2 regions of the Microbacterium sp. A94 genome follow, and region 2 is predicted to be linked to the other one. Evidence: predicted binding sites of a transcription regulator. Region 2 holds the regulator's gene; the other holds the start of a gene.
The links. The regulator HrcA, encoded in region 2, represses chaperone genes, less so after heat shock. The targets are predictions, from matches to a motif close to TTNGCACTCGNNNNNNNCGAGTGCNAA.
Positions count from the first base shown of each region.

Region 1: groL (chaperonin GroEL) is a predicted target of HrcA. The motif match lies at 14,547-14,573, and genes of this name have one in related genera.

Region 1 is NZ_JBPXMU010000004.1:78,654-94,701, forward strand. It holds gene ispD (2-C-methyl-D-erythritol 4-phosphate cytidylyltransferase) at 1-272, shown strand, start outside; gene cysS (cysteine--tRNA ligase) at 308-1,711, shown strand; gene rlmB (23S rRNA (guanosine(2251)-2'-O)-methyltransferase RlmB) at 1,704-2,732, shown strand; gene ACSU1L_RS11595 (NAD(P)-dependent oxidoreductase) at 2,784-3,422, shown strand; gene ACSU1L_RS11600 (DUF4032 domain-containing protein) at 3,526-4,827, opposite strand; gene ACSU1L_RS11605 (ABC transporter ATP-binding protein) at 4,895-6,001, opposite strand; gene ACSU1L_RS11610 (thioredoxin domain-containing protein) at 6,216-7,172, shown strand; gene ACSU1L_RS11615 (AAA family ATPase) at 7,201-7,911, opposite strand; tRNA gene ACSU1L_RS11620 (tRNA-Thr) at 8,008-8,083, shown strand; gene ACSU1L_RS11625 (hypothetical protein) at 8,225-8,791, shown strand; gene ACSU1L_RS11630 (hypothetical protein) at 8,793-9,092, opposite strand; gene ACSU1L_RS11635 (tyrosine-protein phosphatase) at 9,154-9,876, shown strand; gene ACSU1L_RS11640 (SOS response-associated peptidase family protein) at 9,888-10,544, opposite strand; gene ACSU1L_RS11645 (DMT family transporter) at 10,601-11,542, shown strand; gene ACSU1L_RS11650 (nitroreductase family protein) at 11,567-12,124, opposite strand; gene msrB (peptide-methionine (R)-S-oxide reductase MsrB) at 12,121-12,531, opposite strand; gene ACSU1L_RS11660 (DUF2332 family protein) at 12,607-13,599, shown strand; gene ACSU1L_RS11665 (DUF3263 domain-containing protein) at 13,609-13,866, shown strand; gene ACSU1L_RS11670 (LytR C-terminal domain-containing protein) at 13,925-14,500, shown strand; gene groL (chaperonin GroEL) at 14,610-16,048, shown strand, end outside.
Region 2 is NZ_JBPXMU010000001.1:211,525-227,572, forward strand. It holds gene rpsT (30S ribosomal protein S20) at 71-331, opposite strand; gene ACSU1L_RS01085 (GH1 family beta-glucosidase) at 528-1,880, shown strand; gene ACSU1L_RS01090 (MFS transporter) at 1,877-3,139, shown strand; gene ACSU1L_RS01095 (alpha/beta fold hydrolase) at 3,078-3,812, opposite strand; gene ACSU1L_RS01100 (ABC transporter family substrate-binding protein) at 3,904-5,619, opposite strand; gene ACSU1L_RS01105 (ABC transporter ATP-binding protein) at 5,751-7,679, opposite strand; gene ACSU1L_RS01110 (ABC transporter permease) at 7,676-8,575, opposite strand; gene ACSU1L_RS01115 (ABC transporter permease) at 8,578-9,561, opposite strand; gene lepA (translation elongation factor 4) at 9,797-11,647, shown strand; gene ACSU1L_RS01125 (DUF1990 family protein) at 11,711-12,364, shown strand; gene hemW (radical SAM family heme chaperone HemW) at 12,364-13,602, shown strand; gene hrcA (heat-inducible transcriptional repressor HrcA) at 13,675-14,709, shown strand; gene dnaJ (molecular chaperone DnaJ) at 14,742-15,854, shown strand; gene ACSU1L_RS01145 (16S rRNA (uracil(1498)-N(3))-methyltransferase) at 15,881-16,048, shown strand, end outside.

The DNA.
Region 1 (16,048 bases), on a different contig from region 2:
AGTACGCCGGAGCACACGGTGACGTGTTCCTCGCGCGCACCCGCGAGATCCTTGCTGAAGAGGGATATGCGATCGGCAACGTTTCCGTGCAGTTCCAGGCGAATCGGCCGCGGTTTAGTGCTCGACGGGCAGAAGCCGAGGCCGTGCTGTCTGCCGCGTTGGGGGGCGTGCCGGTTTCCGTTTCGGCGACGACGACCGACGGACTCGGGTTCACCGGTCGCGGCGAAGGCATCGCGGCAACAGCAATCGCCTCGGTGCATCCGATCCGATAGGTAATTGCTCAGCGGCGCCCCGGTACGCTAGAGCAGTGACCCTCCGCCTTTACGACACCCGCGCTCAGCAGCTGCGCGACTTCGTGCCGCTCGACCCCGAGAACATCACGATGTACGTCTGCGGACCCACGGTGCAGTCGGGGCCACACATCGGGCATGTCCGCGCAGCACTGAGTTTTGACATTCTTCGTCGCTGGCTCGTGCGCAAGTACGGCCGGGTCACCTTCGTTCGCAACGTCACCGACATCGACGACAAAGTTCTCGTCAACGCAACGGATGCTGAACCGTGGTGGGCGCTGGCGTACCGGATGGAGCAGGAGTTCACGGCGGCCTATGCCGGTATCGGCATTCTTGCGCCGACGTACGAGCCTCGGGCAACAGCATCCATTCCGCAGATGCAGGAACTCATCACGACGCTCATCGAGCGAGGCCACGCCTACCCGGCGCCGGATGGCTCCGGTGACGTCTACTTCGATGTGCGCTCATGGAGTGCCTACGGTGCACTGACGCATCAAACGATCGATGCCATGGAAGCCGCCGAAGACGCGGACCCGCGCGGCAAGCGCAACCCGCAGGACTTCGCCCTGTGGAAGGGCTCGAAGCCCGGCGAGCCTACTGATGCGACCTGGCAGTCGCCCTGGGGAGCCGGCCGCCCGGGCTGGCACATCGAGTGCTCGGCCATGGCGAAGCGCTACCTCGGATCCGCCTTCGACATCCACGGCGGCGGTCTCGACCTGCGCTTCCCGCATCACGAGAACGAACTGGCGCAGTCGACTGCCGCCGGCGAAGAATTCGCGAGCTACTGGCTGCACAATGGGCTGGTCACCGTCGGCGGTCAGAAGATGTCGAAGTCGCTGGGGAACTTCACCCTCGCGGCTGACGTGCTCGCTGAGCATGACCCGCTCGTGATCCGGTACGCCCTCGCCGCCGCGCATTACCGGTCGAGCCTTGATCTGACGGCTTCGTCGTACGCCGAGGCAGAAGCTGCCCTCGGACGCATCCAGATGTTCCGTCAGCGTGTGCTTCGGGCAGCGGATGCCGATCCTGCCGTGTTGGTTCCAGGGACGCTTCCGGAGGCTTTCGCCATGGCGATGGACGATGATCTCGGCGTGCCGCAGGCGCTTGCCGCCGTGCATGAGGCGGTACGGGCCGGAAATTCGGCGCTGGACGCCGGTGACACCGCTGCAGCCGTTCAGGCAGCTGCAGCGCTCGCCGCAATGCTCGAGGTGCTCGGATTCGACGGCGCAATTGAAGCCGCCGCAGGAGGAGCCGAGGCATCCGCTCTCGACGCCCTCGTGCAGGCGATGATCACACAACGGGCTCAGGCACGAGCCGACAAAGACTGGGCGGCGGCGGATCGCATTCGAGACGCGATCGCGGCCGCAGGAATCACGCTGGAGGACACTCCGGCCGGAACTCATTGGAGTATTGATGGCTAAGCCACCTCGCCCCGGAGCGGGCAACAGCAAGAAGAAGGGTGCTCCCAAGGGCACCGGCGGACTCGGGCGCAAGTCGCTTGAGGGACGTGGACCGACGCCGAAGGCCGAGGACCGCGCCTGGCACGTCGCCGGCAAGCGCAAGGCGGCCAATGAGCGTTTTGCAGCGGCCGGCGGCAAGGCTCGTCCCGCAGCGGGTGCTGCACGGGGCGGACGCCCGGCATCGGGAAGTAACCCGAACCGCTCATCCAAGGCGAAGTCCGGCGATGACACCGAGAATGTGACCGGTCGTAACTCCGTCCTCGAGGCTCTGCGGGCGAAGATCCCGGCGACGGCGTTCTACATCGCCCAGCGCGTCGAGATGGATGACCGTGTCAAGGAGATGCTGTCGATCGCCACGAACCGCGGTATCCCCGTGATGGAGGTCACCCGTCAGGAGCTTGACCGGATGGCCGGCTTCGACGGCGTGCACCAGGGTGTCGCCATCAAGGTGCCGCCGTACGAATACGCGCACCCGCAGGATCTGCTCGAGAAGGTCATCGACCGGGGGGAGCTCCCGCTGTTCGTCGCGCTGGATGGCATCACCGACCCGCGCAACCTCGGAGCGATCATCCGCTCCACGGCTGCCTTCGGCGGCCATGGCATCATCCTGCCGCAGCGCCGCTCCGCCGGAGTGAACTCGGCGGCATGGAAGACGAGTGCAGGGGCTGCAGCACGCCTCCCCGTCGCCATGGCGACGAATCTCACCACGCAGCTGAAGGAATTCAAGAAACAGGGCGTTTTCGTCATCGGACTGGACGGTGGCGGCGACGTCTCGTTGCCGGCGCTCCAGCTTGCTGATCGCCCGGTGGTCATCGTCGTCGGCTCAGAGGGCAAGGGACTGTCGCGGCTCGTCACCGAGAACTGCGATCAGATCATCTCCATCCCGATCTCGGCTGCCACCGAGTCGCTGAACGCCGGTATCGCCGCATCGGTGGCGCTGTACCAGGTCGCCACTGCGCGAGCGCAGCAGGCCGCGGAATAAACCTTCGACGGCGGATGCTGTCCATGAAGCATCCGCTCAGAAGGAGAACACATGGCCCGCATCGCTGTCATCGGAGGAACCGGCTACGCCGGATCGAATATCGTCGCTGAGGCGGTGTCGCGCGGTCATTCGGTCGTCTCGGTGGCGCGTTCGGCCCCGGCTGAGCGCGTGGAGGGCGCGACATATCTCGAGGGCACGATCCTTGATGTTCCGACGCTCATGACGCAGATCGGTGAGGTCGATGTGGTCGTCCAAGCGCTTTCGCCGCGCGGGGACATGGTCGGTAAAGTTCGTCAGGCAACCGCTGAGCTGTTCGCGGCGCTGCCGGACAGCGTACGGCTCGGTGTGGTCGGCGGAGCGGGCGGAAGCCTGGTGGCGCCCGGTGGTGCACGCGTCATCGACTCTGGCTTCCCCGAAGAATTCAAGGCGGAGGCCTTCGAGGCGATTGGCGTGCTCGAGGATCTTCAAGCGGATGCCAGCGGCAAGGACTGGTTCTTCGTGCACCCCGCCGGCGGCTTCGGCGTCTGGAATCCGGGGGAGCGCACCGGGAGTTACCGCGACGGCGGCCCGGTGCTCGTGACCGATGAGGCGGGGGAGTCCTTCATCTCTGGCCGCGACCTCGGGGTGGCATTCGTCGACGAGATCGAAAACCCGAAGCACCACCGCGAGAACTTCGCCGTCGGGTACTGAAAACCGCGTTCGAGTGGGTAATTGTGGCTCGATTTTCTGCGAATTTCGAGCCACAGCTGCCCACTCGCAATGAACGGGAGGGGCTCTAGACCGGGGGGGGGGCTTAGACCAGGTCTCGCCAGTCGACCTCGTCGTCATCGGGCAGCAGCATGGTGCCGGTGACGACGGGGAGTGACATGGTCTCGGTCGGCGGGCCCATGATCGTCGCTTCGTCGCGGCGGTGCCGCAGCACCTCGTTGATGTACGAGGTCAGCACCTCAGCGAGCGGAACCGAACGGCCGCTCGCCTGCGAGAGATACCAGCGGTGCTCCAGCACCTGGTGGAATACCTCGGCAGGCTCGAGCTTCGCACGCAGATCGTAGGGGATGGCTCGGACCACGGGCTCGAACACACGCGTGAGCCATTCGTGGGCGAACATCTCCTCATCGACCCACTCCTTCTTCGAGCGTGCGCGGAATTCGTCCAGGTCGTTCAGTAGACGACGCGCCTGGTTCTCCTCGACATCGAGACCGGTGAGACGGATGAGGCGGCGCTGATGGTGCCCGGCATCCACCACCTTCGGCTGGATCTCGACCACCGTGCCGTCTGCCGTCGTCAACATCGACATCTCGTCGATATCGAAGCCCAGGGCGTTGAGGCGCTCGACCCGCTCGGTGATACGCCAGGTCTCGTTAGCGGAGAACGACTCCTCGGCGGTGAGGGCGGCCCACAGCGAGTGATACGACGACACGATGCCATCGGCGATGGCGACAGCATCCACACCATGCTCGAGCCGCCCACCGGCCGCAAGGTCCATGATCTCGCCGGCGATGTTGGTACGCGCAAGGTCGAGGTCGTACAGGCGCTGGCCTTCGGTGAGGCCTTCCTCATGCAGTTCGCCGGTCTCCGCATCCACGAGGTAGGCGGCGAAGGCGCCGGCGTCGCGGCGAAAGAGCGTATTGGACAGCGACACATCGCCCCAGTAGAAGCCGACGTTGTGCAGCCGCACCAGCAGCAGCGCGAGCGCATCCACCAATCGGGTGGCAGTGTCGGGCCGCAGCACGCGAGTGAACAGCGCGCGGTACGGCATGGAGAAGCGCAGGTGCGCGGTGACGAGGGCGGCCGGAAGCGGATCGCCCGCGGCATCCGATCGACCGGCGATCACGGCGACACGGTCGACACACGGCACGTCCAGGCGGGCGAGGTTGCCGAGCATGTCGTACTCGCGCTGTGCCATCTGCGCGGTGGTCTCCTTGATCGCCACGACACGACCGGACAGATCAGCGAAGCGCACAAGATGACGCGACAGACCCTTGGGGAGCGAGACGATCCGCTCGGAGGGCCATTTGGCGAGCGTTGTCGACCAGGGCAGCGCGAGCAACTCGGGGTTGATCTTGCTGGCGGTGATGCGCAGTGCGTCCTGCATGGTTCTCCCGGAGAAACGACGCGGCGCGGGCGACCCGAAGGTAGCCCGCGCCGCGTGTGTAACGAACTTACGAGGCCGAGATGACCGGCTTGTCGTTCAGGCGCAGACCAGACTCGAGGTCGAATGCGTGCACGTGACCGGCGGTTGCCGCGAGCGTGACCGTCTCGCCGGCGTTCGGGTGGTTACGTCCGTCGACGCGAGCGACGAGGTCGGCACGCTTGCCGTTGACGTCTGCGTGACCGTAGAGGTAGCCGTCAGCGCCGAGCTCCTCGACGAGGTCGATCGTGACCGAGAGGCCCTTGCCGTCGGCGGGGCCGACGACGATGTCCTCGGGGCGGACACCGACCGTGACCTGGCTGCCGTTCGCACGGCCGACGGTGTCGCGGTCGAGCGGAACAACCTCGGTACCGAACCGCACGCCACCCTCGGCGAGGTCGGCGGGGAACAGGTTCATCGCCGGCGAACCGATGAAGCCGGCGACGAAGAGGTTCTCGGGCTTCTCGTACAGGTCGCGAGGCGTGCCGACCTGCTGCAGCAGACCATCCTTGAGCACCGCGATGCGGTCGCCCATGGTGAGAGCCTCGGTCTGGTCGTGGGTGACGTAGACCGTGGTGACGCCGAGGCGGCGCTGGAGCGAAGCGATCTGCGTACGGGTCTGCACGCGCAGCTTGGCGTCAAGGTTCGACAGCGGCTCGTCCATGAGGAACACCTGCGGCTGGCGGACGATCGCACGGCCCATGGCGACGCGCTGACGCTGACCACCGGAGAGCGCCTTCGGCTTGCGGGTCAGGTACTCCTCGAGGTCGAGGAGCTTGGCTGCTTCCAGAACGCGGGAGGCGCGCTCTTCCTTGCCAACGCCGGCGATCTTGAGCGCGAAGCCCATGTTCTCGGCGACGGTCATGTGCGGGTACAGCGCGTAGTTCTGGAAGACCATGGCGATGTCACGGTCCTTCGGCGGCACGTCGGTGACGTCGCGGTCGCCGATGAGGATGCGGCCGTCGTTGACCTCTTCGAGGCCGGCGAGCATACGCAGCGAGGTGGACTTACCGCAGCCGGAAGGGCCGACGAGGACGAGGAATTCGCCGTCTGCAACCTCAAGGTTGAGCTTGTCAACTGCCGGGCGGGTGCCGCCGGGGTACAGTCGCGTGGCGTCATCGAAAGTTACGGATGCCATTGTTTTCTCCTTCACCGGCAGGTACGTGCCGGACGATCCGTTGTGATGGATGCGGTGGAAATGCCCACCGTGGCCCGTCATCGGGCCGAACTCAGTATGTCACGGATGGGCGTACCTGGGTGTTTCCCAGCCTGGCTGGTTAACATCGAAGACGGTCCTGCTTAGAGAAGCGGGCGTCGGGGATCCCGTCCCCACCAGACTTTCAAGAGGAACGATGTCGAGCGACGAAACGCCGAATGTCCCTACCCCTCGCAATTCTCGTGAGGCGGTTCGGGAGAAGGCTCAGCAGGTGCATGCCCAGCAGTCGAGGGCTCGCATCATGCGACGGATCATCATCGGTGCGGTCGCGATCGTCGCCGTCGGTGCCATCGGCACGGCGGTGACCATGGCCGTCACTTCGACGATCTCGAAGCCGACGATGAGCCCCAAGGGTATGACGAGCGACGGCATCGTCGTGCAGAACGTCATCGAGTCGGCGACCGAGCCTGTGCCTAGTGACCCGTCGGCCGAGCCCACGGAACAGGCCACGCCGGAGCCGAGTGCTTCGCTGGCCGCGGTTGATGTGCACATCTACGTCGACTATCTGTCTCCCGGGTCCGGCGAGTTCGAGCGCGCCAATGCCCGGCAGCTTGCTGGATGGATCAACGAGGGTGTCGCCACGGTGACGTATCACCCGGTGTCGATGCTCACCGCCAGCTCGAACGGCACGAAGTATTCGCTGCGCTCAGCGGCAGCGGCGGCCTGCGTTGCTACGCACTCCAGCGCGCAGTTCTACGCTTTCAACCACGAGTTGCTCATCGATCAGCCTGAGGTCGACAGCAACGGTTCAACCGATGTCGAGCTCGCCGATCTGGCAGTCGCCGTCGGCGCGGACAACCCGAAGGCTGTGCGCAACTGCATCGAAGATGCGGACTACGTCTCCTGGGCAAAGGAAGCAACGTCTCGTGCGTTGGCGGGACCCCTCGCCGGGTCTGACGACCTGGTGCTCACCAGCGCCCCGATGGTCGTCGTCAACGGCGAAGCGTACGTCGGTTCGCTGAAGGATCCGGCCGAGTTCTCGCAGTTCATGATCACGGTCGCAGCCGATTCGGATGCGACGCCGACACCTTCGCCGTCGACCACGGAAGAACCAGTCGAGACACCGGCTGCGGAAGAGACTCCGGCCAAGTAATCTCGATCACCGACTGGATCTGGATCGATCAGTCGAGGTGGCGCAGATAGCGCTCGGGTGAATCGAGGAACCCGCGCCAGGTTCGCACCAGGTCGAGGTCGTCGTACTCTGAGCGGCGCATTCCCCAGTCGCCGAGCTCGTAGCAGTCTGCGCCGGGAAATGCTGCGAGGATCGGCGAGTGCGTGGACAGGATGACTTGCGAGCCACGAGCGACGAAGTCACGCAACTGCCCGATCAATGCGAGGCATCCGGAGACGGAGAGCGCGGATTCGGGCTCGTCCAGCATCCACAGGCCCGTGATGTGCTCGCGTTCGGCGACAAGGTCTAGGAACGACTCTCCGTGACTGCGGGCATGCAAGCGATCGCCACCGAACCCGACTTCTTGGAGGTAGGTGTAGAAACCGTGCATGCTCTCCGCGCGCAGGAAGAAGCCCTTCTTCGGTGCTCCGCCGGCGCGGACCAGCTGCAAGTGCTCGCTGAGATTCGATTCAGTCGACCGGGTGGTGTGCATGGCGCCCGTCGAGCCGCCCTCAGGATTCAATCCGTAGGCGATGGCGATGGCTTCGACCAGTGTCGATTTGCCGCTGCCGTTCTCGCCGGTCAGAACCGTGACCGGGCCGAGCTCCCATCCGTTCTGCAGCACCTGCCTCACCGGAGGCAACGTCGCTGGCCATTCGTCTTGAGGGGCCGGTGCGAGAGGGTGCATCTCGACGCGGCGGATCGGTAGTCGCTGAATCACATCTCCAGTGTGCAGTGCGTCTCAGACATCGCGCGGTCAACTGTTGAGGTTTGGTGTCATAGAATTTGTAGTGCGGGATCGTTTCCGGTGCCGCATGCCGACTTAGCTCAGCTGGTAGAGCACCTGTCTTGTAAACAGGATGTCGCGAGTTCGAACCTCGCAGTCGGCTCCATGTAAACACCTGGTCCAATGGTTTATCAGCATCGTGTGCTGTTGCTCTGCCCGCCGCGGGTGAGGAACCCTGCTACCGTGAGCCACAGTTTGCCATCGCACGTCCGTGTCCTGGTGGCCTCGTGATTGGAACTGGATCAAGATGCCGCGCAACACAGTCACTTCCCTGTCCACAGTCATCGTCACTGGAATTGCCGCACTGCTCCTTGCCGGTTGTGGTTCACCGGCCAGCAATGAACCGGCATCGTCGGGCGCCGGCGCACAGTCAGACACCACCACCGCAAGCGACGAGAACGAAGCGGGTGCGTCCACCGCAAGCGACGAGGACGAAGCGGGAGCATCCAGCGCTCAGGGCGAAGCCGTACTGAGCTACGGCGACACTTCGTATTCCGCTCAGCTGGAGTTCTGCTCACTCAGCGGAACCGAGGACGCCCTGTTTCACGGCATGGCATACGACGATGCAGGAGAGCAAGTCGGGTATCTGAATGGCGACTTCGGTGCACTCACCGACCTCCCGCACGGCGAAGCACGCATCGACTTCGGGGCGACGGCCAAGTTGCAGAGCACCGATGAATTCGTCGCGATGGGGACCGTCGCAGGTCATATCGTGGTCGCTGACTTCAGCGACACCGACCTGATCGTCGTGGGCGGAGCGTGGGATCAGGCTGGCACGCAGCTTCCCACCGCAACGCTGAAGGTCACCTGCTGAGTCAGCTGCCGGTACCGGGCTTGCGCCCACGCCGCGGACGGTTGTGCCAGGCTTCGATCGCCTCGGGTGTGAGATCGTCGCGGTCCCACAAATAGCCGGAGACATTGCCGATCGGATCGATGAACGCATCGCTCGCCGCGGATGCTTCACCGGAATCGCGTCGGCGCATCGTCTGGCGCAACGACACCGGCGTCACGCCCATGAGCGCTGCGACTTCGTCGATGGTGGCATAGCGGGCAGCGAATCGCGGTTCGACGGTGCCGTCGCGCAGAGCGCGCGGACGCGGCTTCTCATCGGTCATGTCTCATCCTCCAGAGCCCCACGCTAGCCGACGGGTGCGTGGGCGCGGCTAGCATGGCCGCATGGATGTCGGGATCACACGGCTCAATGTGCCGGGCACGTTCAACTTCCGCGAGGTTGCTCCTGGGGTGCTGAAGCCGGGAGTGCTGTACCGCTCGGATGCGCTTCACCGTCTCACCCGCGTCGGACGAAGCACGCTGCGGGAGTTCGGCATCCGGCAGGTCATCGACCTGCGCTCAGGGTTCGACCGGCGAATCGGTGGGCGCGATCGTCTGCGCGGCACTGGCGTGGATTATCTCTCCGTTCCTATGGATGGTGCGCCGCCGAATGTCGACCCGAAGACGGTGACGCTGCGCGAGGTCTACGAAGTCGTGCTCGCCCGGCACCAGAACGATTTCGGCCGAGTGCTGCGCACCATCGCCGCGGCTGACGGCGCGACCCTCGTGCACTGCACAGCCGGCAAGGATCGCACCGGTCTGGTCGCAGCCCTCGCCCTGACGGCGATCGGGATCGATCGAGACGTGATCCTCGCCGATTATGCCGCGACAGCGGCGAATCTTTCGGGGGAGTGGACAGAGCGGATGCTGCGAAAGATACGACGCTTTCGCGTGCCGGTGACGGATCAGCTCGTCGAGGTTCTCGCTGGTTCACCGCCGACGCTGCTCAGCGGGGTGCTGGAGTGGATCGACAGCGAGTTCGGCAGTGTGCTCGGGTACCTCGACGAGGCCGGTGCCGATGCTGGCGTGCGCGAGCAGTTGAAGCGCGCGCTGCTGCCCGCGGCCTGAGGCTCCCGCCTTCAGAACAGCCGGTTGGCTGCGCCCTTGTCGCTCTTACGTGGAGTGACCGTCACCCGCTCATCGAGGGATGCCGCTGCGAGGAGTGCCTCATCGATGATCTCGCGACCGCCGTCGGCGTGCAGCCAGTCGTGCGCGAACGCGGTCGGGATGAGTACAGGCATCCGGTCGTGCACTTCGGCAAGATGATCAGCGGCCGGACGCATCACGATCGAATAGCAGGTGAATTCTTCACCATCGGCGGTGCGGCCGGGCTGCGTGACGGCGGCCACCCCGAACAGGGCGTCGTTGTCGAGGGCGAACTCTTGCCAGACGCGGTCGGGCTTGTGCATCTCGAACCAGCTGCTCATTGGCACGATTCCGCGGCCCTTCAACCCGCCGGGCCGCTCTTGCAGCCGTTCGGATCGCGTGTTGATGGACGGGAACTTCGCCGGTTCACCGCGGACAAGATACCCCCACCAAGATGCTTCCCACGCTGCGTCTCCATCGCGCGGCACGATCAGCGGATTCAAATTGCGCAGATTCTTGCCGGTCGGACGCACCGTCTCACCGGCGTTGCGCTCAGCCCAGACACGCAGACCGTCGAGGATGTCGGCGTCGGCCTCGGCCAGCAGCTCAGCGTCGGTGAACCGCGGATCCAACCCATAACTCGCGCACATGCGGCAAGAGTAGTCCCGCCCACGGACATTCGCTGCGACTCGGGTAGTGTGCTCGGGTGACTGAGACGCGGGCGCTCCCTGCCCCCATTGCCCTCGCAGGCGCAGCTTCCATCGGTGCGATGACCGCGATTCAGGCCCGGGTGAACGGTGTGCTGGGTGCGCGGATTGATGATGGGATCATCGCCGGTCTCATCTCGTTCAGCGTCGGACTCGTCGTCCTCATCGTCATTACCGCGACAGCGCCGCGCTCCCGGGCGAGCGTCGCTCGGCTGTGGCGAGGCGTTCGCTCGCGTTCGATTCCGGCATGGATGCTACTGGGCGGCGCCTGCGGCGCACTCACCGTCTCAACACAGGGCGTGACAGCCGGTGTCCTCGGTGTGTCGCTGTTCACCGTCGGAGTCGTCGCCGGGCAGACCATGAACGGTCTGGTGTTGGATCGTATCGGCTTCGGACCATCCGGAGTGGTCGCCGTCACCCCGGGACGGGTGCTTGGTGGCGCGCTGGCGCTGGTCGCCGTCGGCATCTCGCTCAGCGGAGACGTGCTGGCCCGCACGCCGCTGTGGTTGCTTCTGCTGCCTCTTGCCGCCGGCATCGGTATCGCGTGGCAGGTGGCGACGAACGGACGCCTCGCACGGCAGATCCAGTCTCCGATGACGGCAACCCTGATGAGCTTCATCACCGGAACCCTGGTGCTGTGCGTGGCCGCGGGGATCAGCATTCTGGTGCGCGGGATGCCGGCTGCTCTGCCCAGCGAACCGTGGCTGTACGTCGGCGGGTTGCTCGGGTTCGTGTACATCCTGCTGGGAGCTGTGATCGTCGCGCACACCGGTGTGCTGCTGCTCGGTCTCGGAGCCGTCCTCGGTCAGCTCGTCACCTCGGTCGTGATCGACCTGCTCTGGCCGACCACCGCGGGGCCGGCATTATGGCAGCTGGTGACGATGGTTCTGGTTGCGGTGGCATCCGTCGTGGTCGCCGTGCCGTGGCGCAGAAAACGGTGAGCGTTGTTTCTCGCGCTTCGCCGCTCAACGACCGGAGGTTGAAGCGGGGCGGGGGATCTCGGTGAGGAGCGCGGACGCGTCGACGCTCTTGCGGCGCCCCGGAGACTTGCCCGCGGGTTTGCCGCCGACGTACAGCCAGCCCAGCAGCTGTTCGTTCTTCTTCAAACCGTGAACCTTCGCGACCGGCTTCGAACGCGTGTGTCCGCCAGTGCGCCAGATGACGCCCCACCCGGCTTCATCCAGCAGCAGGCTGAGAGTATGCGCGACTCCTGAAGCGACTGCTTCCTGTTCCCAGTGCGGCACCTTGTCGCTCTTGCGGAAGCTCGCCACGACCGCAATCAGCAACGACGCCCGCAGTGGTTTGGTTGACGGTTTCGTGTCACCCTGCGCTTTCGCGATCGCTGCGCCCAGCGCCAACCGGTCGTCACCGCGCAGCTCGATCAGCCGCCACGGCTGCAACGCGGAATGATCAGCGACGCGCCCTGCTGCGGCAATCAGCGCCAGCAACTCTTGCCTGGTCGGCGCCTCTTCGGTGACTTTCGACCAAGACTGACGCGCCAGCGCCGCCTCGAGTGCGCTCACGCCTGGGGAGCTTCGGGAGAAAAGTTTAGCGCCAGCGAGTTCATGCAGTAACGGTCGCCGGTGGGCGTGCCGAATCCGTCCGGGAACACATGCCCGAGGTGCGAGCCGCAGGCGGCGCAGCGTACTTCGGTGCGCTGCATGCCCAGCGTGTTGTCTTCGATCAGCTGCACGGCATCCGGGCGGATCGATTCGTAGAAGCTCGGCCACCCGCATCCGGAATCGAACTTCGTACCGCTCTTGAACAGTTCCGCATCACAAGCGCCGCAGGTGTACAGCCCGGAGCGCTCCTCATCGAGCAGCTCGCCGGTCCACGCGCGCTCGGTCGCGGCTTTGCGCAATACCGAGAACTCCTCATCGCCGAGCTGCTCGCGCCACTCGGCATCCGTCTTCTTCACGCTGTAGTCCATCAGTCCTCCTGGTTCCTCTCCATTGTCCCCCTCACGAGGCCGATCGGGGCCGCTCCGGCACGCGAGAATGGACAGATGACGGATGCTGTGCGCGAACGCTACGACCGCTTCGCCCGTGATGAAGCGCCGGGCCGCTCCGCGCTGTACGAGCAGTGGGCGGCCGGGGTCGCCGGCGACGCCGAGGTTCAAGCAGTGCTCGCGCGCATCCCGGAGACGCACCGGCAACCGCCGCTGGTATTCGCCGTGACCCGGATGCTCGGGGTGAAACTCGACGGATTCGACCAGTGGCGGGAGTTTCTGCTCACGCACGCCGACGAGGTCGTCGCCGAATGCGCCGCGCGACGGGTGCAGACCAACGAACCACTGCGCCTGGCGCCGCTGTTGCCCGTGCTCTCCGAGATCGCGGGGCCGATCGCGCTGTTGGAGATCGGGGCATCCGCCGGTCTCTGCCTGTACCCCGATCGCTACTCGTATCGTTTCCTCGATGCCGCCGGACACGTACAAGCAGCGCTCGACCCTGCAGACGGGGCCTCCGAGGTCATCCTCACCAGTCAGGTGCGCGGACGCATGCCAGCGATGCGGATGCCGCAGATCGTCTGGCGGGCCGGAATCGACCTCGTTCCGCTCGACGCACGAGAGGAACGCGACCGCGCCTGGTTGCAGGCTCTCGTCTGGCCGGGCGAAACCGGACGTCAGGAGCGCATCGTCGCCGCTCTCGACATCGTGGCAGCGGATCCGCCCCTGCTGGTGGCGGGGGATGCCGTCGACGAGGTCGCTGCGCTCGCCGCATCCGCACCTGCCGAAGCGACGCTGGTGATCACCACGCCGGGCGTGCTTGTGCACATCCCGAGGCAGGCGCGGCAGGCGCTGATCGCTCAGCTGCAGCAGCTTCCGGCCCGGTGGATCACGATCGATGCCCCGGCGCTGCACGACGCCTGGAATCCGGCCGTCGACGCCGACGACTGGCCGGGATTCGTCGTCGCGCTGGACGGGCAGGTGCGCGGCGCAGCCGACCCATTGGGGCGCTGGTGGGAGTGGCGTGCCGCGTTCGGGGCGCACCGCGCCTAGCCTGGACGCATGCTCGGAGACCTCACCGATCGCGATCGTGCGATCCTCGCGCTGGAGTCGGCGTGGCCGCGGCACGGCGGAGCGAAGGAAGAAGCGATCCGCGCAAAGCTCGGTATGAGCCCGGCACGCTACTACCAATTGCTCGGACGCCTGATCGATACCGAGCAGGCGCTCGATCATGACCCGCTGCTCGTGCGGCGTTTGCGTCGGCTGCGCGAGAAAAAAGCAGACCAGCGGGTGTCGCGAATGCGTGGATTCGCCGGCTGAAGCGTCGCCGAACGGCATTGAGAGTGGATTCCAAGGCCGTGCCCGATAACATCGACGAGTGACTCAGCTCGTCAAAGATCGCTTCGATGATGTTCCCCGTTCCTCTGGACGCGTAGGAGCTCATCGCGCCGAAGCCCCCGGAATGAACGGCTGGGTCGTGCTGCTGTGGTCGCTCGTTGCCGCCCTCGTGATCATCGTGGTAGGCATCTTCGTCGCCCTCGTGATGATGGGCCGCATCGCGCTGTTCCCGGACGCGGATACTCCCGGACCGTCCGCGCCCGAGGTACAGGGTGTCGTTGATACGACGTATTCGGTGATCGTGCTCAATGCCACATCGGAGGAGGGCCTCGATGTGCAGCTGCGTGACACGCTGCTCAACGCGGGTTGGACCGCCGACGGCGTGACTACCGGACTAGCCGAATCTCCGGAGTTCGCGGACACGACGATTTACTACGCATCGACTGCGGATGAGCTCGCTGCAATCGGCCTGGCCGATCTCATCGGCGGGGCTCAGGTCGAACAGAGCGATTTTTACGCGGACCCGAATGACCCGGAGCAGAAGCAACTCGTTGTCGTCATCGGCCTCGACCGTACGGCCGCCGCTCCCGAGTCTGCGGAGACTCCCGCAGAATAGACGTCCCGTGGCTTGCACTCGATGGGGTCGAGTGCCAGAATGGGCGTTAGCACTCTCGCACTGTGAGTGCTAACCAGAACGTCTACGTCCAGGAGGGACGACAAAACTCATGGCAAAGATCATCGCTTTCGATGAGGAGGCCCGTCGCGGTCTCGAGCGCGGCCTGAACATCCTCGCCGACGCTGTCAAGGTGACCCTCGGCCCGCGCGGTCGCAACGTTGTTCTCGAGAAGAAGTGGGGCGCCCCCACGATCACGAACGACGGTGTGTCGATCGCCAAGGAGATCGAGCTGGACGACCCGTACGAGAAGATCGGCGCGGAGCTCGTCAAGGAGGTCGCCAAGAAGACCGACGACGTCGCAGGTGACGGAACCACCACCGCGACTGTCCTCGCTCAGGCACTTGTCCGCGAAGGCCTGCGCAACGTCGCAGCCGGTGCAGACCCGATCTCGCTCAAGCGCGGCATCGAGAAGGCTGTTGCGGCGATCACCGCGGAGCTGCTCGCCAGCGCCAAGGAGATCGACTCCAAGGAGCAGATCGCGGCTACCGCTTCGATCTCTGCTGCTGACACCGAGATCGGCGAACTCATCGCCGAGGCCATCGACAAGGTCGGCAAGGAAGGTGTCGTCACCGTTGAGGAGTCGCAGACCTTCGGCACCGAGCTTGAGCTCACCGAGGGCATGCGCTTCGACAAGGGCTACCTGAACCCGTACTTCGTGACGGATGCAGACCGCCAGGAAGCCGTGTTCGAGGAGCCGTACATCCTCATCGCGAACTCGAAGATCTCGAACATCAAGGATCTTCTCCCGATCGTCGACAAGGTGATCCAGGACGGCAAGGAGCTCGTCATCATCGCTGAGGACGTCGAGGGTGAAGCCCTCGCGACTCTGGTGCTGAACAAGATCCGCGGCATCTTCAAGTCGGCTGCCGTCAAGGCTCCCGGCTTCGGCGACCGTCGCAAGGCTCAGCTGCAGGACATCGCGATCCTCACCGGTGGACAGGTCATCACCGAAGAGGTCGGCCTCAAGCTCGAGAACACCACGCTCGACCTCCTGGGTCGTGCCCGCAAGGTCATCATCACCAAGGACGAGACCACCATCGTCGAGGGTGCTGGCGAGACCGAGCAGATCGAGGGTCGCGTGACCCAGATCCGCCGCGAGATCGAGAACACCGACAGCGACTACGACCGTGAGAAGCTCCAGGAGCGTCTTGCGAAGCTTGCTGGTGGCGTTGCGGTCATCAAGGCCGGAGCAGCAACCGAGGTCGAGCTCAAGGAGCGCAAGCACCGCATCGAGGACGCCGTTCGTAACGCGAAGGCAGCCGTCGAAGAGGGCATCGTCCCCGGTGGTGGCGTCGCGCTCATCCAGGCCGGCACCAAGGCGCTCGACACTCTCGAGCTCACCGGTGACGAGGCAACGGGCGCGAACATCGTGCGCGTGGCCATCTCGGCTCCGCTCAAGCAGATCGCGCTCAACGCCGGTCTCGAGCCCGGTGTCGTGTCGCACAAGGTCTCCGAGCTGCCCAGCGGTCACGGCCTCAACGCCGCAAC
Region 2 (16,048 bases):
TTGAATCAGCTCGGCTTGAATCAGCTCGGCTTGAATCAGCTCGGCTTGAGTCAGCTCGGCTTGAGTCAGCTCAGAGAGCTGCAACCTGCTTCGCGAGCGAGGACTTGCGGTTAGCAGCCTGGTTCTCGTGCACGACGCCCTTGCTGACGGCCTTGTCGAGCTTCTTCGACGCGAGCTTGAGCGTTGCTTCAGCAGCGGTCTTGTCGCCCTTGGCAATGGCCTCGCGGGCGTTGCGGACGACAGTCTTGAGCTCCGACTTGACAGTCTTGTTGCGAGCCTGAGCCTTCTCGTTGGTCTTGTTGCGCTTGATCTGCGACTTGATGTTTGCCACGCGTGGAAACTTCCGTTCAGTGATGGATGGGATATGTCGAGAGCAGAAGAGGGCTGCTGTTCGACGTTCGTGAGGGATAAACCCACACGCAAGCCAAGAACCAACTCTATCAGGTCTCGGCTGAGTTCATCGCGCGCCGCTCGCACGGTGTCGCTGGATACGGCATGCTGGCGCTAACCGAGCAAAGGGGCTCTTCATGGTGGATGCATTCGGCCGACCGTCAACCCCGCCCGCGGGCCTGCGCTGGTCCGCAGCGACGGCAGCCTTCCAGATCGAGGGTGCGCGTCATGGCGACGGCCGTGGGCGGTCGATCTGGGATGACTTCGTCGATACTCCGGGACAGGTTGTGGATGCCACGACCGCAGAACCCGGACCTGCCAGCTACGAACACTTCGCGGAAGACATCGCGCTGCTGCAGGGGCTCGGCGTGGACCGGTATCGCTTCTCGATCTCGTGGGTTCGCGTGCAGCCGGACGGCCGCGGCAAGCCCGAACCTCGGGGCATCGCATACTACGACCGACTCGTCGACGGTTTACTCGAGGTCGGTATCACGCCCTTTCCGACGCTGTATCACTGGGACTTGCCCGCCACGCTCGAGGCGGACGGCGGCTGGCTCGTCCGCGACACAGCCGAGCGCTTCGCGGAGTACACCGAGATCGTCGCCGCCGCGCTCGGCGATCGGGTGAAGCACTGGTACACGATCAACGAGCCGATCTCGACCGCCCTGCAGGGCTACGCGATCGGTGAGCTGGCTCCAGGTCGGCAGCTGCTGTTCGACGCGCTGCCGGCTGTTCATCACCAGTTGCTCGCGCACGGGCTCGCTACCGGCGTGCTTCGTCAGCACGGAGCGGATGCCGTCGGCATCGTCAACAATCACACCTGGGTGCGTCCGGCCACTGACTCCGAGGCAGATCAGACCGCGGCGCATCTGTACGACCTCATCCACAACCGCCTCTTCGCCGACCCCGTACTGACCGGAAACTATCCAGATCTGCGGCCGTTGGGCGTCGACCTTCCGATACAGGATGGCGACATGGACATCATCGCCACGGCATCCGATTTCTACGGCGTGAATTTCTACAATCCGACCACGATCGCCGCAGCGCCGGCCGATGCACCCGTGCCGTTCGTGCAGGTGCCCACGCCGGGAGTCGCGCACACCGGTTTCGGTGAGCTGTGGCCCATCGACCCAGCTGCTTTGACCGCGTTTCTGACCGAGGCCGCTCGACGCTACGGCGACCGCCTGCCGCCGATCATCATCGGTGAGAACGGCGCCTCATTTCCAGAACCGGATGCGGTGGATGCCCCGATCAGAGATAGCGATCGGGTCGCCTACCTGGCCGGTCACATCGGCGCGGTGGCTGATGCGATCACCCAGGGCGTGCGCATTGAGGAGTACACGGTGTGGAGCCTGCTCGACAACTTCGAATGGGCCGACGGATTCACGCAGCGCTTCGGGCTCGTGCATGTCGACCATGAAACCTCGAAACGCACCCCGAAACGCTCTTATGATTGGTACCGGACGCTGATCGCGGAGAGCCGGCGATGAAGTCGCTGCTGCCCCGTGAGGGAAGAGTCGGTGCAACCTGGCTGAGTCTGTTCGCCGTGGCGTGGTTGGCAGTCTGGACCGTACAGCTCACCCCGGTGCAATTGCTGCTTCCGCTGCAATTGGATACCCCGGGCGCCGAGAGCGATTGGATCACCGGCGTCATCTGGTCGGGGCTGATCCTCTCGGTCGGCGGAATGGCGGGGGTTTTCGCCGGACCGCTGGCCGGGATGCTGTCCGACCGCACAGAATCCCGGTGGGGAAGACGCCGGCCCTGGGCGATCGGCGGCTCCACACTCGCCGCGGTTTCACTGCTGCTGACGGGGGCGGCAACGGAGCCGCTCGCTGTCGGCGCAGCCTGGGTGGGAGTCTCGATCGGGGTCGCTGTGTTGTCTGCGGCCCTGACCGCCATGATTGCCGATCAGGTTTTCGTGCAGCGGGGCACAGCATCCGCCCTCGTGAGCTCCGCCCAAGCGGTCGGAATCGTGGTCGGTGTCGGTGCCGTGGTGCTGCTGGGACTCAGCATCGGTGCCAGCTACCTTCTGCTGGCCGGCATCATCCTCATCGTCGGGGTGGGAACGGCGATTTTGCTGCCTGACCCCGTTGTCGCTCACCGGAAGCGAGACAGCACCGAGAGTGTACGTGATCGGCTCGGTGCACTGCAGGACAGGAATTTCGTGTGGGTGCTGGTGAGCCGGTTCACAGTCAACCTCGGTAACGCGCTCGGAACGGCGTTGCTGTTGTTCTTCCTGCTCTATGGAGTCGGTTCTCCGGCCGAGAGCGCAGAGGATGATCTGTTGGTGCTCATCGTGATCTACACCATCTTCGTGGTCGCAGCATCCCTCATTGCCGGATCCATCTCCGACCGAACCGGCAAGCGCAAATCGATCGTGCTCATCGCGGCGCTCATTCAAGCGCTCTCAGCCGTCATGATCCTGATCTCTCCGACGTTCATCGGAACCGCGATAGCGGCCGGTGTGATGGGTGTGGGGTACGGCGCCTATATGGCGGTGAGTCTCGCGCTGGCCACGGATCTGCTTCCGCGCGTCGAACACCATGCCCGCGATGTCGGTGTGGTGAATGTCTCGGCGAGCCTCGGACAGCTGTTGGGGCCGCTGCTGGGCGCAGGACTGGTCGCGGTCGTCGGCGGTTTCTGGCTACTGTTCCTGATCGCCGGAATCCTGTCAGCGGTGGGCGCCCTTATGACTGTGGCCGTTCGTCTTTCTGCAGCGTCGCTATTGCCAGATCCAACAGGGCATTGAACACCCGCGGCCGCATCGCGGTTACGAGATGGGATGTGCGCGGGACGACGATCAGCTCGGAATGCGGTGTGAGGCCCTGGAAGAGGCGCTCCTGCATGCGCAGCTGATCGAACTGCCCGTTGATCCACCACAGTGGCATGCGCAGCCGATGCAGGTCGGCGGCCAGATCGAGCGCGCCGAGACTCGCCAGAGCGATGTCCTGCGCATCGAAGGCATAGCCGCCGGCAGCGAAGTCGGCGCGCGTATCGCGGGGGAGCGTCGCCTGAAGAACCCGGTTCGTCAGCCACATGCCCTGATCGGGGAGCGCATTGAACGTCCGTGCGAGGGTGCGATAGGTTGTCAGCCCGACACCGCGGGGGAAAGCGGTGCAGGACGCCCCGATGAATCCGGCGACCGGCGGCGCAGATGCGTCTCCGGCGTACGCAATCGAGAGCAGGCCACCCATCGAATGCCCCACGAGCAGCACCGGCCCGCGGCCGGCCGAATCCTGCACAGCCTCATCGATCGCGGACAGTGCACCGGTGAGGGTGAATGTCTCGGCCATGCGCGTACCGTGCCCGGGCAGCTCGACCGCTGTGGCCTCGATATCGCGTTCAGCGAGATGCGCGAGCTGCGAACGCCACATCGTTTGCGACGTGCGGATGCCATGCACGAGGACAACCTGGATGCTCACGCCTCCAGCATAAAGAAAGCGGGGCCGGTGGAAAACCACCGACCCCGCTTCGCGGCCGCCCCTTCGAGAATCTCAGGGAACGGCTAGGGGATTACTTCTCCCAGCCCACGTTCTCTACGGGCTGGACGCCGAAGCCATCCAGGCCCACGTAGGGCTCAGGGGTGAGGTTAGCAAGACCGGTCTTGACAGCCGAGATCGACGGACCGTTGTAGAGCGGGATCAGGCCCCACTCCTGGAAGATCTCTGCCTCGAGCTTCATGGCCGCAGCCGTCTGCTCGTCGGCGGTCGGAAGCGACTCGACCTCTTCGTGGATGCGCTCGTCCATCTCAGGCGTCTGGACGCCCGAGAGGTTCAGGCCCATGTCCATGCAGTACAGCTGGCAGAACCAGGCAGCACCGAACGGGTCAGAGGAGGTGAAGCGCAGCGACGCGATGTCCCAGTTCTTCGACACGTAGTCGTTGGAGAAATCGGTCGAGGGGCGAACCTCGATCTGGACGTCGATGCCGACAGCCTTCTGCTGCGCCTGAAGTGCCTTGGCGAGTGCTTCGGTCGTCGGGTCATCGCCGAAGATCGGGTACACGACGGAGAGCTTTTCGCCATCCTTCTCGCGGATGCCGTCTTCGCCCTCGGTCCAGCCAGCTTCGTCAAGAAGCTCCTTGGCGGCGTCGGGGTTGTACTCCCAGCCGGCCTCGGCAAGAGCGTTGGAGTAGCCAGGCTGGAACGGGAACAGCGTGAACGAGCCGGCCGGCTCCTCCTCGTAGTCCAGACCGTTCCAGGCGATCTCCTTCTGCTGGTCGATGTTGACAGCCTTGAAGAACGCCTCACGGACCTTGACGTCTTCGAACTGCGGCTTGTCAGCGTCGATCTCGAGCAGAGTGTTCGCGGTCTGCGTGGAACGGTAGATCGTGATGTCTTCCATGTCCTTGACCTGCTCCATGCGGTCCTTGGTGCCCACGCCGACCATGTCGATCTCATCAGCCTTGAAGGCGTTGATCGAGGCGGAGGCTTCCATCGCCTGGAAGGAAACGCGGTCGAGGAGCGGCTCGTTGCCCCACCACAGCTCGTTCGGAACGAACGAGATGTACTGCGAGTTCTTGTCGAACTCCTCGATCTTGTACGGGCCGGCGCCCCACTCGGGGTGCGGCTCGCCGATCAGAGCCTCGTTGAAGGTGGTCGGGTCTGCCAGTGCGGGGTGCAGGACACCCGTCAGGAAGGGCATCTCCGGCCAGGCGAAGATGCCGTCGAAGGTGACGATCGCGGTCTTCGCGCTGTCGCCCTGCTCGACCGACTTGATGGCCTTGTAGCCATCAGTGGCGTTCGGGACGAAGCCCTCGTCGATGGAACGGTTGGCCTTCCACGTGGCGTCGATGGCAGTCCAGTCCATGTCGGTGCCGTCGTTCCAGTGCGCTTCATCCGTGAAGGTGAAGGTGATCTGGGTGTTGCCGTCGACCTCGTCGATGCTCCACTCGTCGAGGTAGGCATCGTTCTTGTACGGGGTGCCGTCGGCCTCCTGCAGCATGACCTGCGGCATGTACCACGCGGCAACGCGGGCAGTGTCCGCAGAACCATCGCCGTGGAAGGCGTTCATCTGCTCGGGGATCTCGTTGATCGGGAACCGCGCTTCGCCGCCCTTGGCAAGGTTCTCGCGGTCCTGCGGGTTGTAATCCGCGGACTTGGTCTCAACGGGGGCTGCGTCTTTGTCGCCGCCGTCACCCTTGTTGTTTCCGGTGTCGGCTGCACAGCCCGAGAGGGCAAGTGCGAGGGCTCCGCTGAATGCGAGCGCCCCCATCAGCTTGTACTGCTTCATGGTGCTCCTTTCGCCTTTCGGCGTGTCATAAGGCGAGAATAGTTCGCACACCGCCCGAATTCCCCCGCGCACAGTGAATCGCGCTTAACTGTTATCGGACAGTGACCGACTGTTACCTGCCGGTAACAGTCTCAGCGCGTAACAGGCTCAGCCTGCATCGTTTCCGGGTTGAAGATGAGACGTTCACGAGTGCGCTCGATGTCGGGATTCGGCACGGGAATCGCCGATAGCAGCGCCTTGGTGTACGGATGCTGCGGGTTCTCGAAGATCGTCTCAACGTCGCCGTGCTCGACGAAATCACCGAGGTACATGACGGCGACCCGGTCGGCGATGTGACGAATCACGGAGAGATCGTGAGCCACGAACAGGTATGACAGCCCGAGCTTCACCTTCAGCTCATCGAGCAGGTTGATGACGCCGGCCTGGATCGATACATCGAGCGCCGAGACCGGCTCGTCGAGCACGATGATCTTCGGATTGGTCGACATCGCCCGGGCGATGCCGATGCGCTGGCGCTGACCGCCGGAGAAGGCACCCGGGAATCGGTCGATGTGAGCAGGGTTGAGCCCCACCAGGTCCATGAGCTCCTGAACGCGGCGGTGCACCTCGGCCTTGGGAGTACCGATGGCACGCAGCGGCTCGGCGATCACATCGGAGACCGTCATACGCGGATCGAGCGCACCCATCGGGTCTTGGAAGACGATCTGGATGTCGCGACGCACTTGGCGCTCGATGGAACGACTGGTGATGTCGTTGACGCTGGTGCCGTTGATGATGATGTCGCCGTCGTTCTGCTTGACGAGATCCATGATCTGCAGCAGCGTCGTCGTCTTGCCGGATCCGGATTCGCCGACGATGGCCATTGTCTCGCCCTCGCGCACGTCGAATGTGACGTTCTTGACGGCATGCACCTCGCCGACCTTGCGCTTGAAGAAAGCGCCCTTCATGAGCGGGAACGACTTGTTCAGGTTGCGCACTTCCAGCGTGATGGGGCGCTGCTCGCGCGGAGTGCGGGTCAGGTCACTCTCCGGGATCTCCGGCACCGGGTAGACGGGAAGACCTCCGATGAGGCCGCCGTCCTCGATCTCATGAGCGCGGATGCAGGCAGCCTGATGCGAGGCACCGGTTCCGGTCTGCACCGCGACGAGGTCGGGCTCGCGTGTGAGGCAGGCGTCCATCACGATCGGGCAGCGGTTCGCGAACGGGCACGCGTCGGGGAGGTTGATCAGCAGGGGAGGGTTGCCCTTGATGGGAACGAGCGGTTCCTTCTCGGACTTGTCGACGCGCGGGATGGCGCCGAGAAGCCCGATCGAATACGGCATCCGGGTGTGGTGGAAGAGCTCACTCACGGGGGCATGCTCGATGGGGCGACCCGCGTACATAACCATGACGTCATCGGCCATACGCGCAACAACACCCATGTCGTGGGTGATCATGATCGTGGCGGCGCCGGTCTCGTCCTGCGCCTTCTCGATGAGGTCGAGGATCTGCGCCTGGATGGTCACATCGAGTGCCGTGGTCGGCTCATCCGCGATGATCAGCTTCGGGTTGTTGGCCATCGCGATCGCGATCACGACGCGCTGACGCATTCCGCCGGAGAACTCGTGCGGGAAGCCCTTCATACGCTTCTCCGGCTGCGGAATGCCGACCAGGTTGAGCAGCTCGATCGAGCGGTCCCACGCCTGCTTCTTGGACAGACCGCGGTGCACTGTGAGCGCTTCGATCAGCTGATCACCGATCGTGAACACGGGAGTAAGCGAGGTCAGCGGGTCCTGGAAGATCATCGCGAGGCCGTTGCCGCGGAGGACCGACATCTGCTTGTCGTTCTTGCCGAGCAGTTCCTCACCGTCGTAGATGATCGAGCCGGAGACACGGGCGTTCTCATCGAGCAGGCCCATGATAGCGAGAGAGGTGACCGACTTGCCCGAGCCGGACTCGCCGACGATGCCGAGAGTCTTGCCCGCTTCGAGGTCGAAGGAAACACCACGCACGGCGTCGACGCGACCTGCCTCCGAGGCGAAGCTGACGTTCAGATCACGTACTGAGATGATGGCGCTCATGCTTGTCCTCCGGCTGCCGAGGTGGGATCGAGGGCGTCGCGCAGTCCGTCGGCGACCAGGGACATCGAGACGGTGAGCATGGTCAGCGCAGCGGCTGGGAAATAGAACAGCCAGGGCGCGCTGGTGATCGTGCTCGCTCCGGATCCGATGAGGGAGCCGAGCGAGACATCCGGGATCTTCACGCCGAAGCCGATGAAGGACAAGCCAGTCTCAGCCATCACCGCACCGACGATGCCGAGCGTGAAGTTGATGACGAGGAGCGAACCGATATTCGGCAGCAGGTGCCGCATGACGATGGTCATGCCGCCCACTCCCATGTATCGAGCAGCATGCACATACTCGCGTTCGCGCAGTGACAGTGCTGTTGTCCACACGACGCGCGCGGGGAAGTACCAGCCGACCACGAAGATCATGATCAGGGCGATGATTCGCCAGTCGCCGCCGGAACGGTTCGACAGCAGCGAGAGGATCAGGAAGCTCGGGATCACCATCATGAAGTGGATGACAGTCAGCGTGATCTTCTCGGTGCGACCGCCGAAGTACGCGGCAGCGGTGCCGATGATGGCCGACAGGATAGTGGTTCCCAGCGAAACACTCACGGCGATCATCAGCGAACGCTGCAGTCCGACGGCGACCTGGGCGAAGGTGTCGTTACCGGACGCGGTCGTGCCGAACCAGTGGTCCGCGGATGGGCCTTCGCTCAGCGCGAGGAAGTCGAGTTCGACGTGATCGAACTTCGCGATCAGCGGTCCGATGATCGCGAACAGCACGAGCAGGATGAAGATGACGATGCCGGCGACTGCCGGCTTGTTGCGCATGAACCGCCGCGTGTACAGCGTCCACTTCGACATCGGCCTCGTCGTGACGACGGCAGTATCGGTTGCGGTGTTTGCCATGATCAGTTCACCCTCACTCGCGGGTCAAGGACGACGACCACGATGTCGGAGAGGATCGCTCCGAGTGCGGTCAAAAGTCCGGCGAAGGCGGCGATGGCCACCACGCCGTTGATGTCACTCTTCGTGATCGTCTCGATGAAGTACTCACCCATACCGTTCCAAGCGAAGATCTGCTCGGTGAGGATAGCGCCGGTGAACACACCGGGGATGCTGAACGCGACCTGCGTTGCGACCGGGATGAGCGAGGTGCGCAGGGCGTGCTTGCGGATAGCCTGCGGCTTGGTCAGTCCCTTGGCACGGGCGGTGCGGACGTAATCGGCGTTGATGTTGTCCAGCAGCAGGGAGCGCTGCAGGAAGTGCGTACCTGCGTACCCGGTGATGACCAAAGCGATCGTGGGCAGTGTGACGTGCTGGAGCTTGTCTAAGAGCACCGGGAAGAAGCCCTCGACCCCCTTGCTGGATGCTCCGGTCACGTAGAAGATGCGGACGCCGACGAGGTCGTTCAGCGCGATCGCCAGCAGCACGATGCCGAGGGCTGCGACGATGATGTTGATGTTCATCGTGATGATCGAGGTCGCCTGGCCGATGCGGTCGGCGAGCTTGTACTGGCGCGAAGCGGTGTAGACACCAAGAGCGATGCCGAGCACGGTCATGATCACGGTTGCACCGAGCACCAGTTCAGCGCTGACCCACATGCGATAAGCGACCTGCTCATTGACCGAACCGCCGGTGGGGCTCACGCCCCAGTCCCAGCGGAACAGGATTCCGCTGAACCAGTTCCACCACCGTTCCCAGATGGGTACGGAATCGCTGAGGTTTCGTGGTTCCAGGAGGTTGACGATCTGCTCTTCACTGAGCGGTGGGCGTCGACCGACGAAGTTGTTCCGTGGGTTGAGGAAACCCCAAGCCAGGAAGAACGTCATGTTGGTCGCGATCACGATCATCAACAGCCAGCCGAAAGTACGGCGCAGGAGATACTTGATCAAGGTTTTGTCTTTCTCTTTGCAGGCGCGCTCGGGATCTGCCGACGGTGCGCTGAGTCGAAGTAGTCAAACATCTTCAACTCGTTTGTGCGACCGATCTCAGTCCTAACGCCTGGGACGGAGTCGGGTTGTGCATGACACCCGGTTCCGCCGAGATCGTGCAGGGCAACCTCGTGAGACTATCATCGCTTGGCGCGAATCGATGATTGTGAGGTGGTCACCGTACAATCATCTGGACATGTCACCACGCGCTCTCACTCCGCTCTCGCCTGCCGCGACGCCGCCTTCGCAGATCCGAAACTTCTGCATCATCGCTCACATCGATCACGGCAAGTCGACCCTCGCTGACCGCATGCTGCAGATCACGGGGGCGGTCTCCGACCGAGACATGCGCGCTCAGTATCTCGACCGCATGGACATCGAGCGCGAGCGTGGCATCACGATCAAGAGCCAGGCCGTGCGGATGCCGTGGTCGGTCGACGGTGAAACCTTCGCTCTGAACATGATCGACACCCCGGGGCACGTCGACTTCACCTATGAGGTCTCGCGCTCTCTTGCCGCGTGCGAGGGCGCGATCCTGCTCGTTGACGCTGCTCAGGGCATTGAAGCCCAGACGCTCGCCAACCTGTACCTGGCGCTGGAGAATGACCTCCACATCATCCCCGTGCTGAACAAGATCGATCTGCCTGCCGCTGATCCAGACAAGTTCGCCAAGGAGCTCGCCGACCTGATCGGCGGGCGTCCCGAGGACGTGCTCCGCGTTTCAGGTAAGACCGGCGTCGGTGTCGAGGAGCTGTTGGAGCGTCTCGTTCAGGAGATCCCGGCTCCGCAGGGTGATGCGGATGCCCCGGCGCGAGCGATGATCTTCGACTCGGTGTACGACTCCTACCGCGGCGTGGTCACCTATGTGCGCATGATCGACGGGACACTGTCCCCGCGTGAGCGCATTCAGATGATGTCGACGCACGCCCATCATGAACTGCTCGAGATCGGTGTCTCCAGCCCCGAACCGATTCCGTCGCAGGGCCTCGGCGTCGGCGAGGTGGGCTACCTGATCACCGGTGTGAAGGACGTGCGCCTGTCGAAGGTCGGAGACACGGTCACCACCGTGCGCGATGGCGCCACCCAAGCGCTTCCCGGCTACACCGACCCGAAGCCCATGGTCTTCTCCGGCGTGTACCCGATCGATGGCAGTGACTACGAGGATCTGCGCGAGGCGCTGGACAAGCTGAAGCTCTCCGACGCATCGCTGCAGTACGAACCGGAGACGTCGGTGGCCCTCGGCTTCGGCTTCCGGTGCGGATTCCTCGGGCTGCTGCACCTCGAGATCATCACCGAGCGGCTTTCGCGCGAGTTCGATCTCGATCTCATCACCACGGCTCCGAGCGTGATCTACGAGGTCACGACCGATACCGGCGAAACGGTGACGGTCACCAACCCGAGTGAGTACCCGGACGGGCGTGTCGCCTCGGTCGCCGAACCGATGGTGAAGACGGCCATCCTGCTTCCGAAGGACTACGTCGGAACAGTGATGGAGCTGTGCCAGTCACGACGGGGGTCGCTGCTGGGGATGGAGTACTTCTCGGAGGAGCGCGTCGAACTGCGCTACATGATGCCGCTCGGGGAGATCGTGTTCGATTTCTTCGACCATCTGAAGTCGAAGACGCAGGGCTACGCCAGCCTCGATTACGAACCTGCCGGGCAGCAGACGGCAGATCTGGTGAAGGTCGACGTCCTGCTTCAGGGGGACAAGGTCGACGCGTTCAGCGCGATCGTGCACCGGGATAAGGCGTACGCCTACGGCACGCTGATGACCGACCGTCTGCGCAAACTCATCCCTCGCCAGAACTTCGAGGTTCCGATTCAGGCGGCCATCGGCGCACGAATCATCGCCCGAGAGACGATCCGTGCCCTGCGCAAGGACGTGCTCGCCAAGTGCTACGGCGGCGACATCAGCCGTAAGCGCAAACTTCTGGAGAAGCAGAAGGAAGGCAAGAAGCGTATGAAGATGGTCGGTCGTGTCGAGGTCCCGCAGGAGGCGTTCATCGCTGCGCTCTCCGGAGACGTCGAAGGTAAAGAGAAGAAGTAGTGGTGTGCGCTCCCACGGCGAGTGGGGGCGATCACTCAGCTACGCCCAACTAGTCTGGAACTCATGCGGCGCGGGAATTTCCGAGACGAGACGGTTGACTATGCAGCCGTCGGGGCCACCCATGCCCCTGACCTGATGCAGTATCCGCCGGAGCGCAGCATCCCGGCAGAAGCTGCGTGGCGACTGGGCAGCGGCGAAGAGCGCTTCCGTACCGCCGGCGACGCACTTCTTTCCTGGACCGCACAGCGGGCGGCGGGACTCGTGCTCGAGGACGTACGTCCGGCGGCCGGTCCCACCTATGCCGGTGTGAGCTTCGATGCCGACGGAAATCCGGTCGTGCCCAGCAAACGCGAGATCGAGCAGCGTTTCGATGCCGAAGGCACCCCGTATGCCGGCGCTGGCATGACGCTGCGCGTTCGCGGACGCGTCTCTGGGATGCGTGCGGATGCTGAGCTTCGAGTGATCTCGGTCACCGAAGACGCACGGCGGATCGGTTTCGTGCTCGGCACCGTCAGCGGCTCGGTCGTCAGCGGTGAGGAGCTGTTCGAGGTCGAATGGCGCGAAGACAACGATGAGGTGTGGTTCACGGTGCGCGCTTTCGACGCGCCGACTTCCTGGTTGTATCGATTCGTGCCGGGTCTGGTGAAGCGCCGTCGCAAAGAGCTCTTCGCCCGATACCTGCGTGCGATCTCTCCGCTGTACGCGACGCCGCTCTGATGGCCGGACCCCTGCCGCTCGGAGATCCGGCGCCGTCAGACGGCCGACTTCCTGAGGACCTGCCGATCGATGTCGGCGCGCCGTTCTCGGCGTATCTGCATGTGCCGTTCTGTCGGGTGCGCTGCGGTTACTGCGACTTCAACACGTACACCTCGAGTGAACTGCGCGGCGCGAGGCAGGACGAGTACGCCGACACGCTCGGCCTCGAGATTGCGCTGGCCCAGCGGGTGCTGGCGGATGCCGGTGCACTGCGCCCGATGAACACGGTGTTCTTCGGCGGCGGTACGCCCACTCTGCTCCCAGCCGGCGATCTCGCGCGGATGCTGGACGGCGCTGTGGATGCGTTCGGGCTCACCGAAGGCGCCGAGATCACCGTCGAAGCCAACCCCGATACGGTCACTCCCGCGGTCGTGCGCACGCTGGTGGATGCCGGCGTGACCCGGCTCTCGGTGGGCATGCAGTCTGCCGTGCCGCACGTGCTGGCCGCGCTGGATCGCACGCATCAGCCGGAGAACGTCCGCACCGCGGTAGAAGCGGCGCAGGATGCCGGTCTCGCCGTCAGCGTGGATTTGATCTACGGGGCACCGGGGGAGTCCCTCGCCGACTGGGAAGCTTCGCTGGAGGCTGCCGTCGCTCTGGAACCCGATCACATCTCGGCATATGCGCTGATCATCGAGAACGGCACGAAGCTGGCGCGCCAGATCCGCCGAGGTGAAGTGCCCGCGCCCGATGACGACCTGCAGGCGGACATGTACGAGCTCGCAGATTCACGCCTCGCGGCGGCCGGCTTCGAATGGTACGAGCTGAGCAACTGGGCGCGCGCATCGCACGGAGCAGAGTCCGCCGCAGGCAATCGGTCGCGCCACAACCTCGCTTACTGGCGGGGGAGTGACTGGTGGGGCTTTGGCCCCGGTGCGCACAGCCATGTCGCTGGCCTGCGCTGGTGGAACGTCAAGCATCCGGCGGCGTATGCCCAGCGGCTCGCGGCATCCGAATCGCCGGCCGCCGGAACCGAGCGCCCCGATGCCCGGGCGCGGTTGCTGGAGCGGGTTCTTCTTGAGAGCCGGCTCGCCGAGGGCATCGCGGTCGCAGCTATCCCCGAGCAGAACCGCCCACGGGTGGCCGGACTCATCGCCGACGGTCTGGTGGATGCTGCGGCAGCCCTCAAGGGCCGGATTCGACTGACTTTGCGCGGTCGGCTTCTGGCGGATGCCGTGGTTCGCGAGCTCACGGATTAGCGCTGCGGCATCGGCACGGCGGGTTAGAATTGGCACTCTAAGTGTTTGAGTGCCAGAGGGGAGGGTCGGCAGATGGTCTCTGAACGTGGACTTCAGGTCCTCCAAGCGATCGTGCAGGACTATGTGGCCACGCATGAGCCAGTAGGCAGCAAGTCGATCGTCGAACGCCATTCCTTCGGGGTCTCCGCTGCGACGATTCGCAACGACATGGCGCAGCTTGAAGATGAGGATCTCATCGTCGCTCCGCACACCTCGTCAGGGCGGGTGCCCACGGACAAGGGCTACCGGGTCTTTGTGGACCACCTGGCGCAGCTGCGCCCGCTGTCGAACGCGCAGCGCAGCGCCATTGAGACGTTCCTGGCCGACCCCGCAGACCTTGACGATCTGATGGCGCGCACTGTTCGCGTGCTCACCCAGGTGACCGGTCAGGTGGCGCTGGCGCAGTATCCGTCCTTTGCGCGCGCCCATCTCACCCACATCGAGCTCGTCTCCCTTGCCCCGAATCGGCTTCTGGTGATCCTGGTGACGGATGCGGGTGGCGTATCGCAGCGCATCGCTGGACTACCGCTTGATCTTGAGGACGCCGATGTCGCGGTGCTGCGTGCACGACTGTCCGCACTGTTGACCGCGCAATCGGTGCGTGAGGCTACTGATCGTGTTCAGGGGCTGATCGATTCCACCGCAGGTTCCCGCACCGATATCGCGCTGCGCACAGTGGCGGGAATCATCAGCGAAGAGCTTGCGGAGTTCCGACAGGAACGCCTCGTGATGGCGGGGGCGGCAACCCTGGCCAGGCGCGAGCAAGATTTTCGCGGCAGCATCCATCCACTCCTCGAAGCGATCGAAGAGCAGGTGACGCTCCTGCGTCTCATGAGCGAGATGGTGACTGACGAGCACGGTCTCGCGACGAGCATCGGTGCCGAGAATGAACCTTTCGGCTTGCCCGAGGCATCCATTGTCGCGAGCAATTATCTGGCACCCGGCGGCACAGCACGTGTTGGCGTCATGGGGCCAACACGAATGGACTATCCGAGCAATCTCGCCGCAGCACGGGCCGTCGCCCGCTACCTGTCGCGTTTGCTCGACGAAGACGATGCGAGCCGCTGAGGCGGGTCGTTCTCACAGGCAGGAAGGTGATTGTGGCGGACCACTATGAGGTTCTCGGAGTGTCGCAGGATGCGACGACGGACGAGATCAAGAAGGCATATCGCAAGCTCGCTCGGCAGCTGCACCCGGATGTGAACCCGGGAGACGATGCCGCCGAGAAGTTCAAGCTCGTCACGCACGCCTACGACGTGCTCAGCGATGGCGACTCGCGCCGCCGCTACGACATGGGCGGCGGAGACGGCGCTGGTGGTGGCGACTTCGGTGGCTTCGGCGGATTCGGAGACATCTTCGAGACGTTCTTCGGCGGTCAGGGCGGTGGTCGGGGCGCTCGTCCACGATCACGCCGCGAACGCGGGCAGGATGCGCTGGTGCGCGTCACGCTCGAGCTCGGCGACGTCGTGTTCGGTGCGCATCGCGACATCGAGGTAGACACCGCGGTGCTGTGCGAGACCTGCAACGGCTCGTGCACACAGGCCGGCACATCTCCGGTCACCTGCGACATCTGCGGCGGCACCGGTCACGTGCAGCGTCAGGTGCGCAGCCTCCTCGGCAACGTCGTAACGTCACAGCCATGCGGCAGCTGCGAGGGATACGGCACAGTGATCCCGCACCCGTGCGGAACCTGCGCCGGTCAGGGCCGTGTGCGCTCTCGTCGCACGGTGTCTCTGGACATTCCGGCTGGAGTCGAGACCGGGCTGCGTCTGCAGCTGCCGGGATCGGGTGAGGTCGGCAAGGCTGGCGGACCGCACGGAGACCTGTACGTCGAGGTGACTGTCTCACCGCACGCGGCGTTCAGCCGCGACGGGGACGACCTGCTGGCGACGCTCGAGGTGTCGATGGCGGACGCGATTCTCGGTACCGAGACATCGATCGACGGCCTGGATGGCCAGGTCGACCTCGAGATTCGTCCCGGTGTGCAGTCGGGCGACATCTTGACCATCAAGGGCCGGGGGATCACGCCGCTGCGAGGAACTCAGCGCGGCGACCTTCGCGTCGGTGTGCAGGTTGTGACCCCGACGAAGCTCGACTCGGCGCAGCGTGCGATGATCGAGGACTTCGCCAAGAAGCAGAAGTCTCCGTCGCCGCAGCTTGCGCAGTTCCAGCAGGGGCTGTTCTCGAAGTTGCGGGACCGGTTCCGGCACTGATTCGCATTTTCTGAACCGGAGGACACGTGGCTCTGCACTTTCTTGTCGAGGGGTCGTCATCGGTCGCTGTCGGAGAAACAGTCTCTCTGACCGGCGCTGAGGCCAAGCATGCTGCGGTGGTACGACGGCTGCGGGTCGGGGAATCGGTGACGATCGGCGACGGATCCGGCGTGTGGCTGGAAGGCACCGTAACT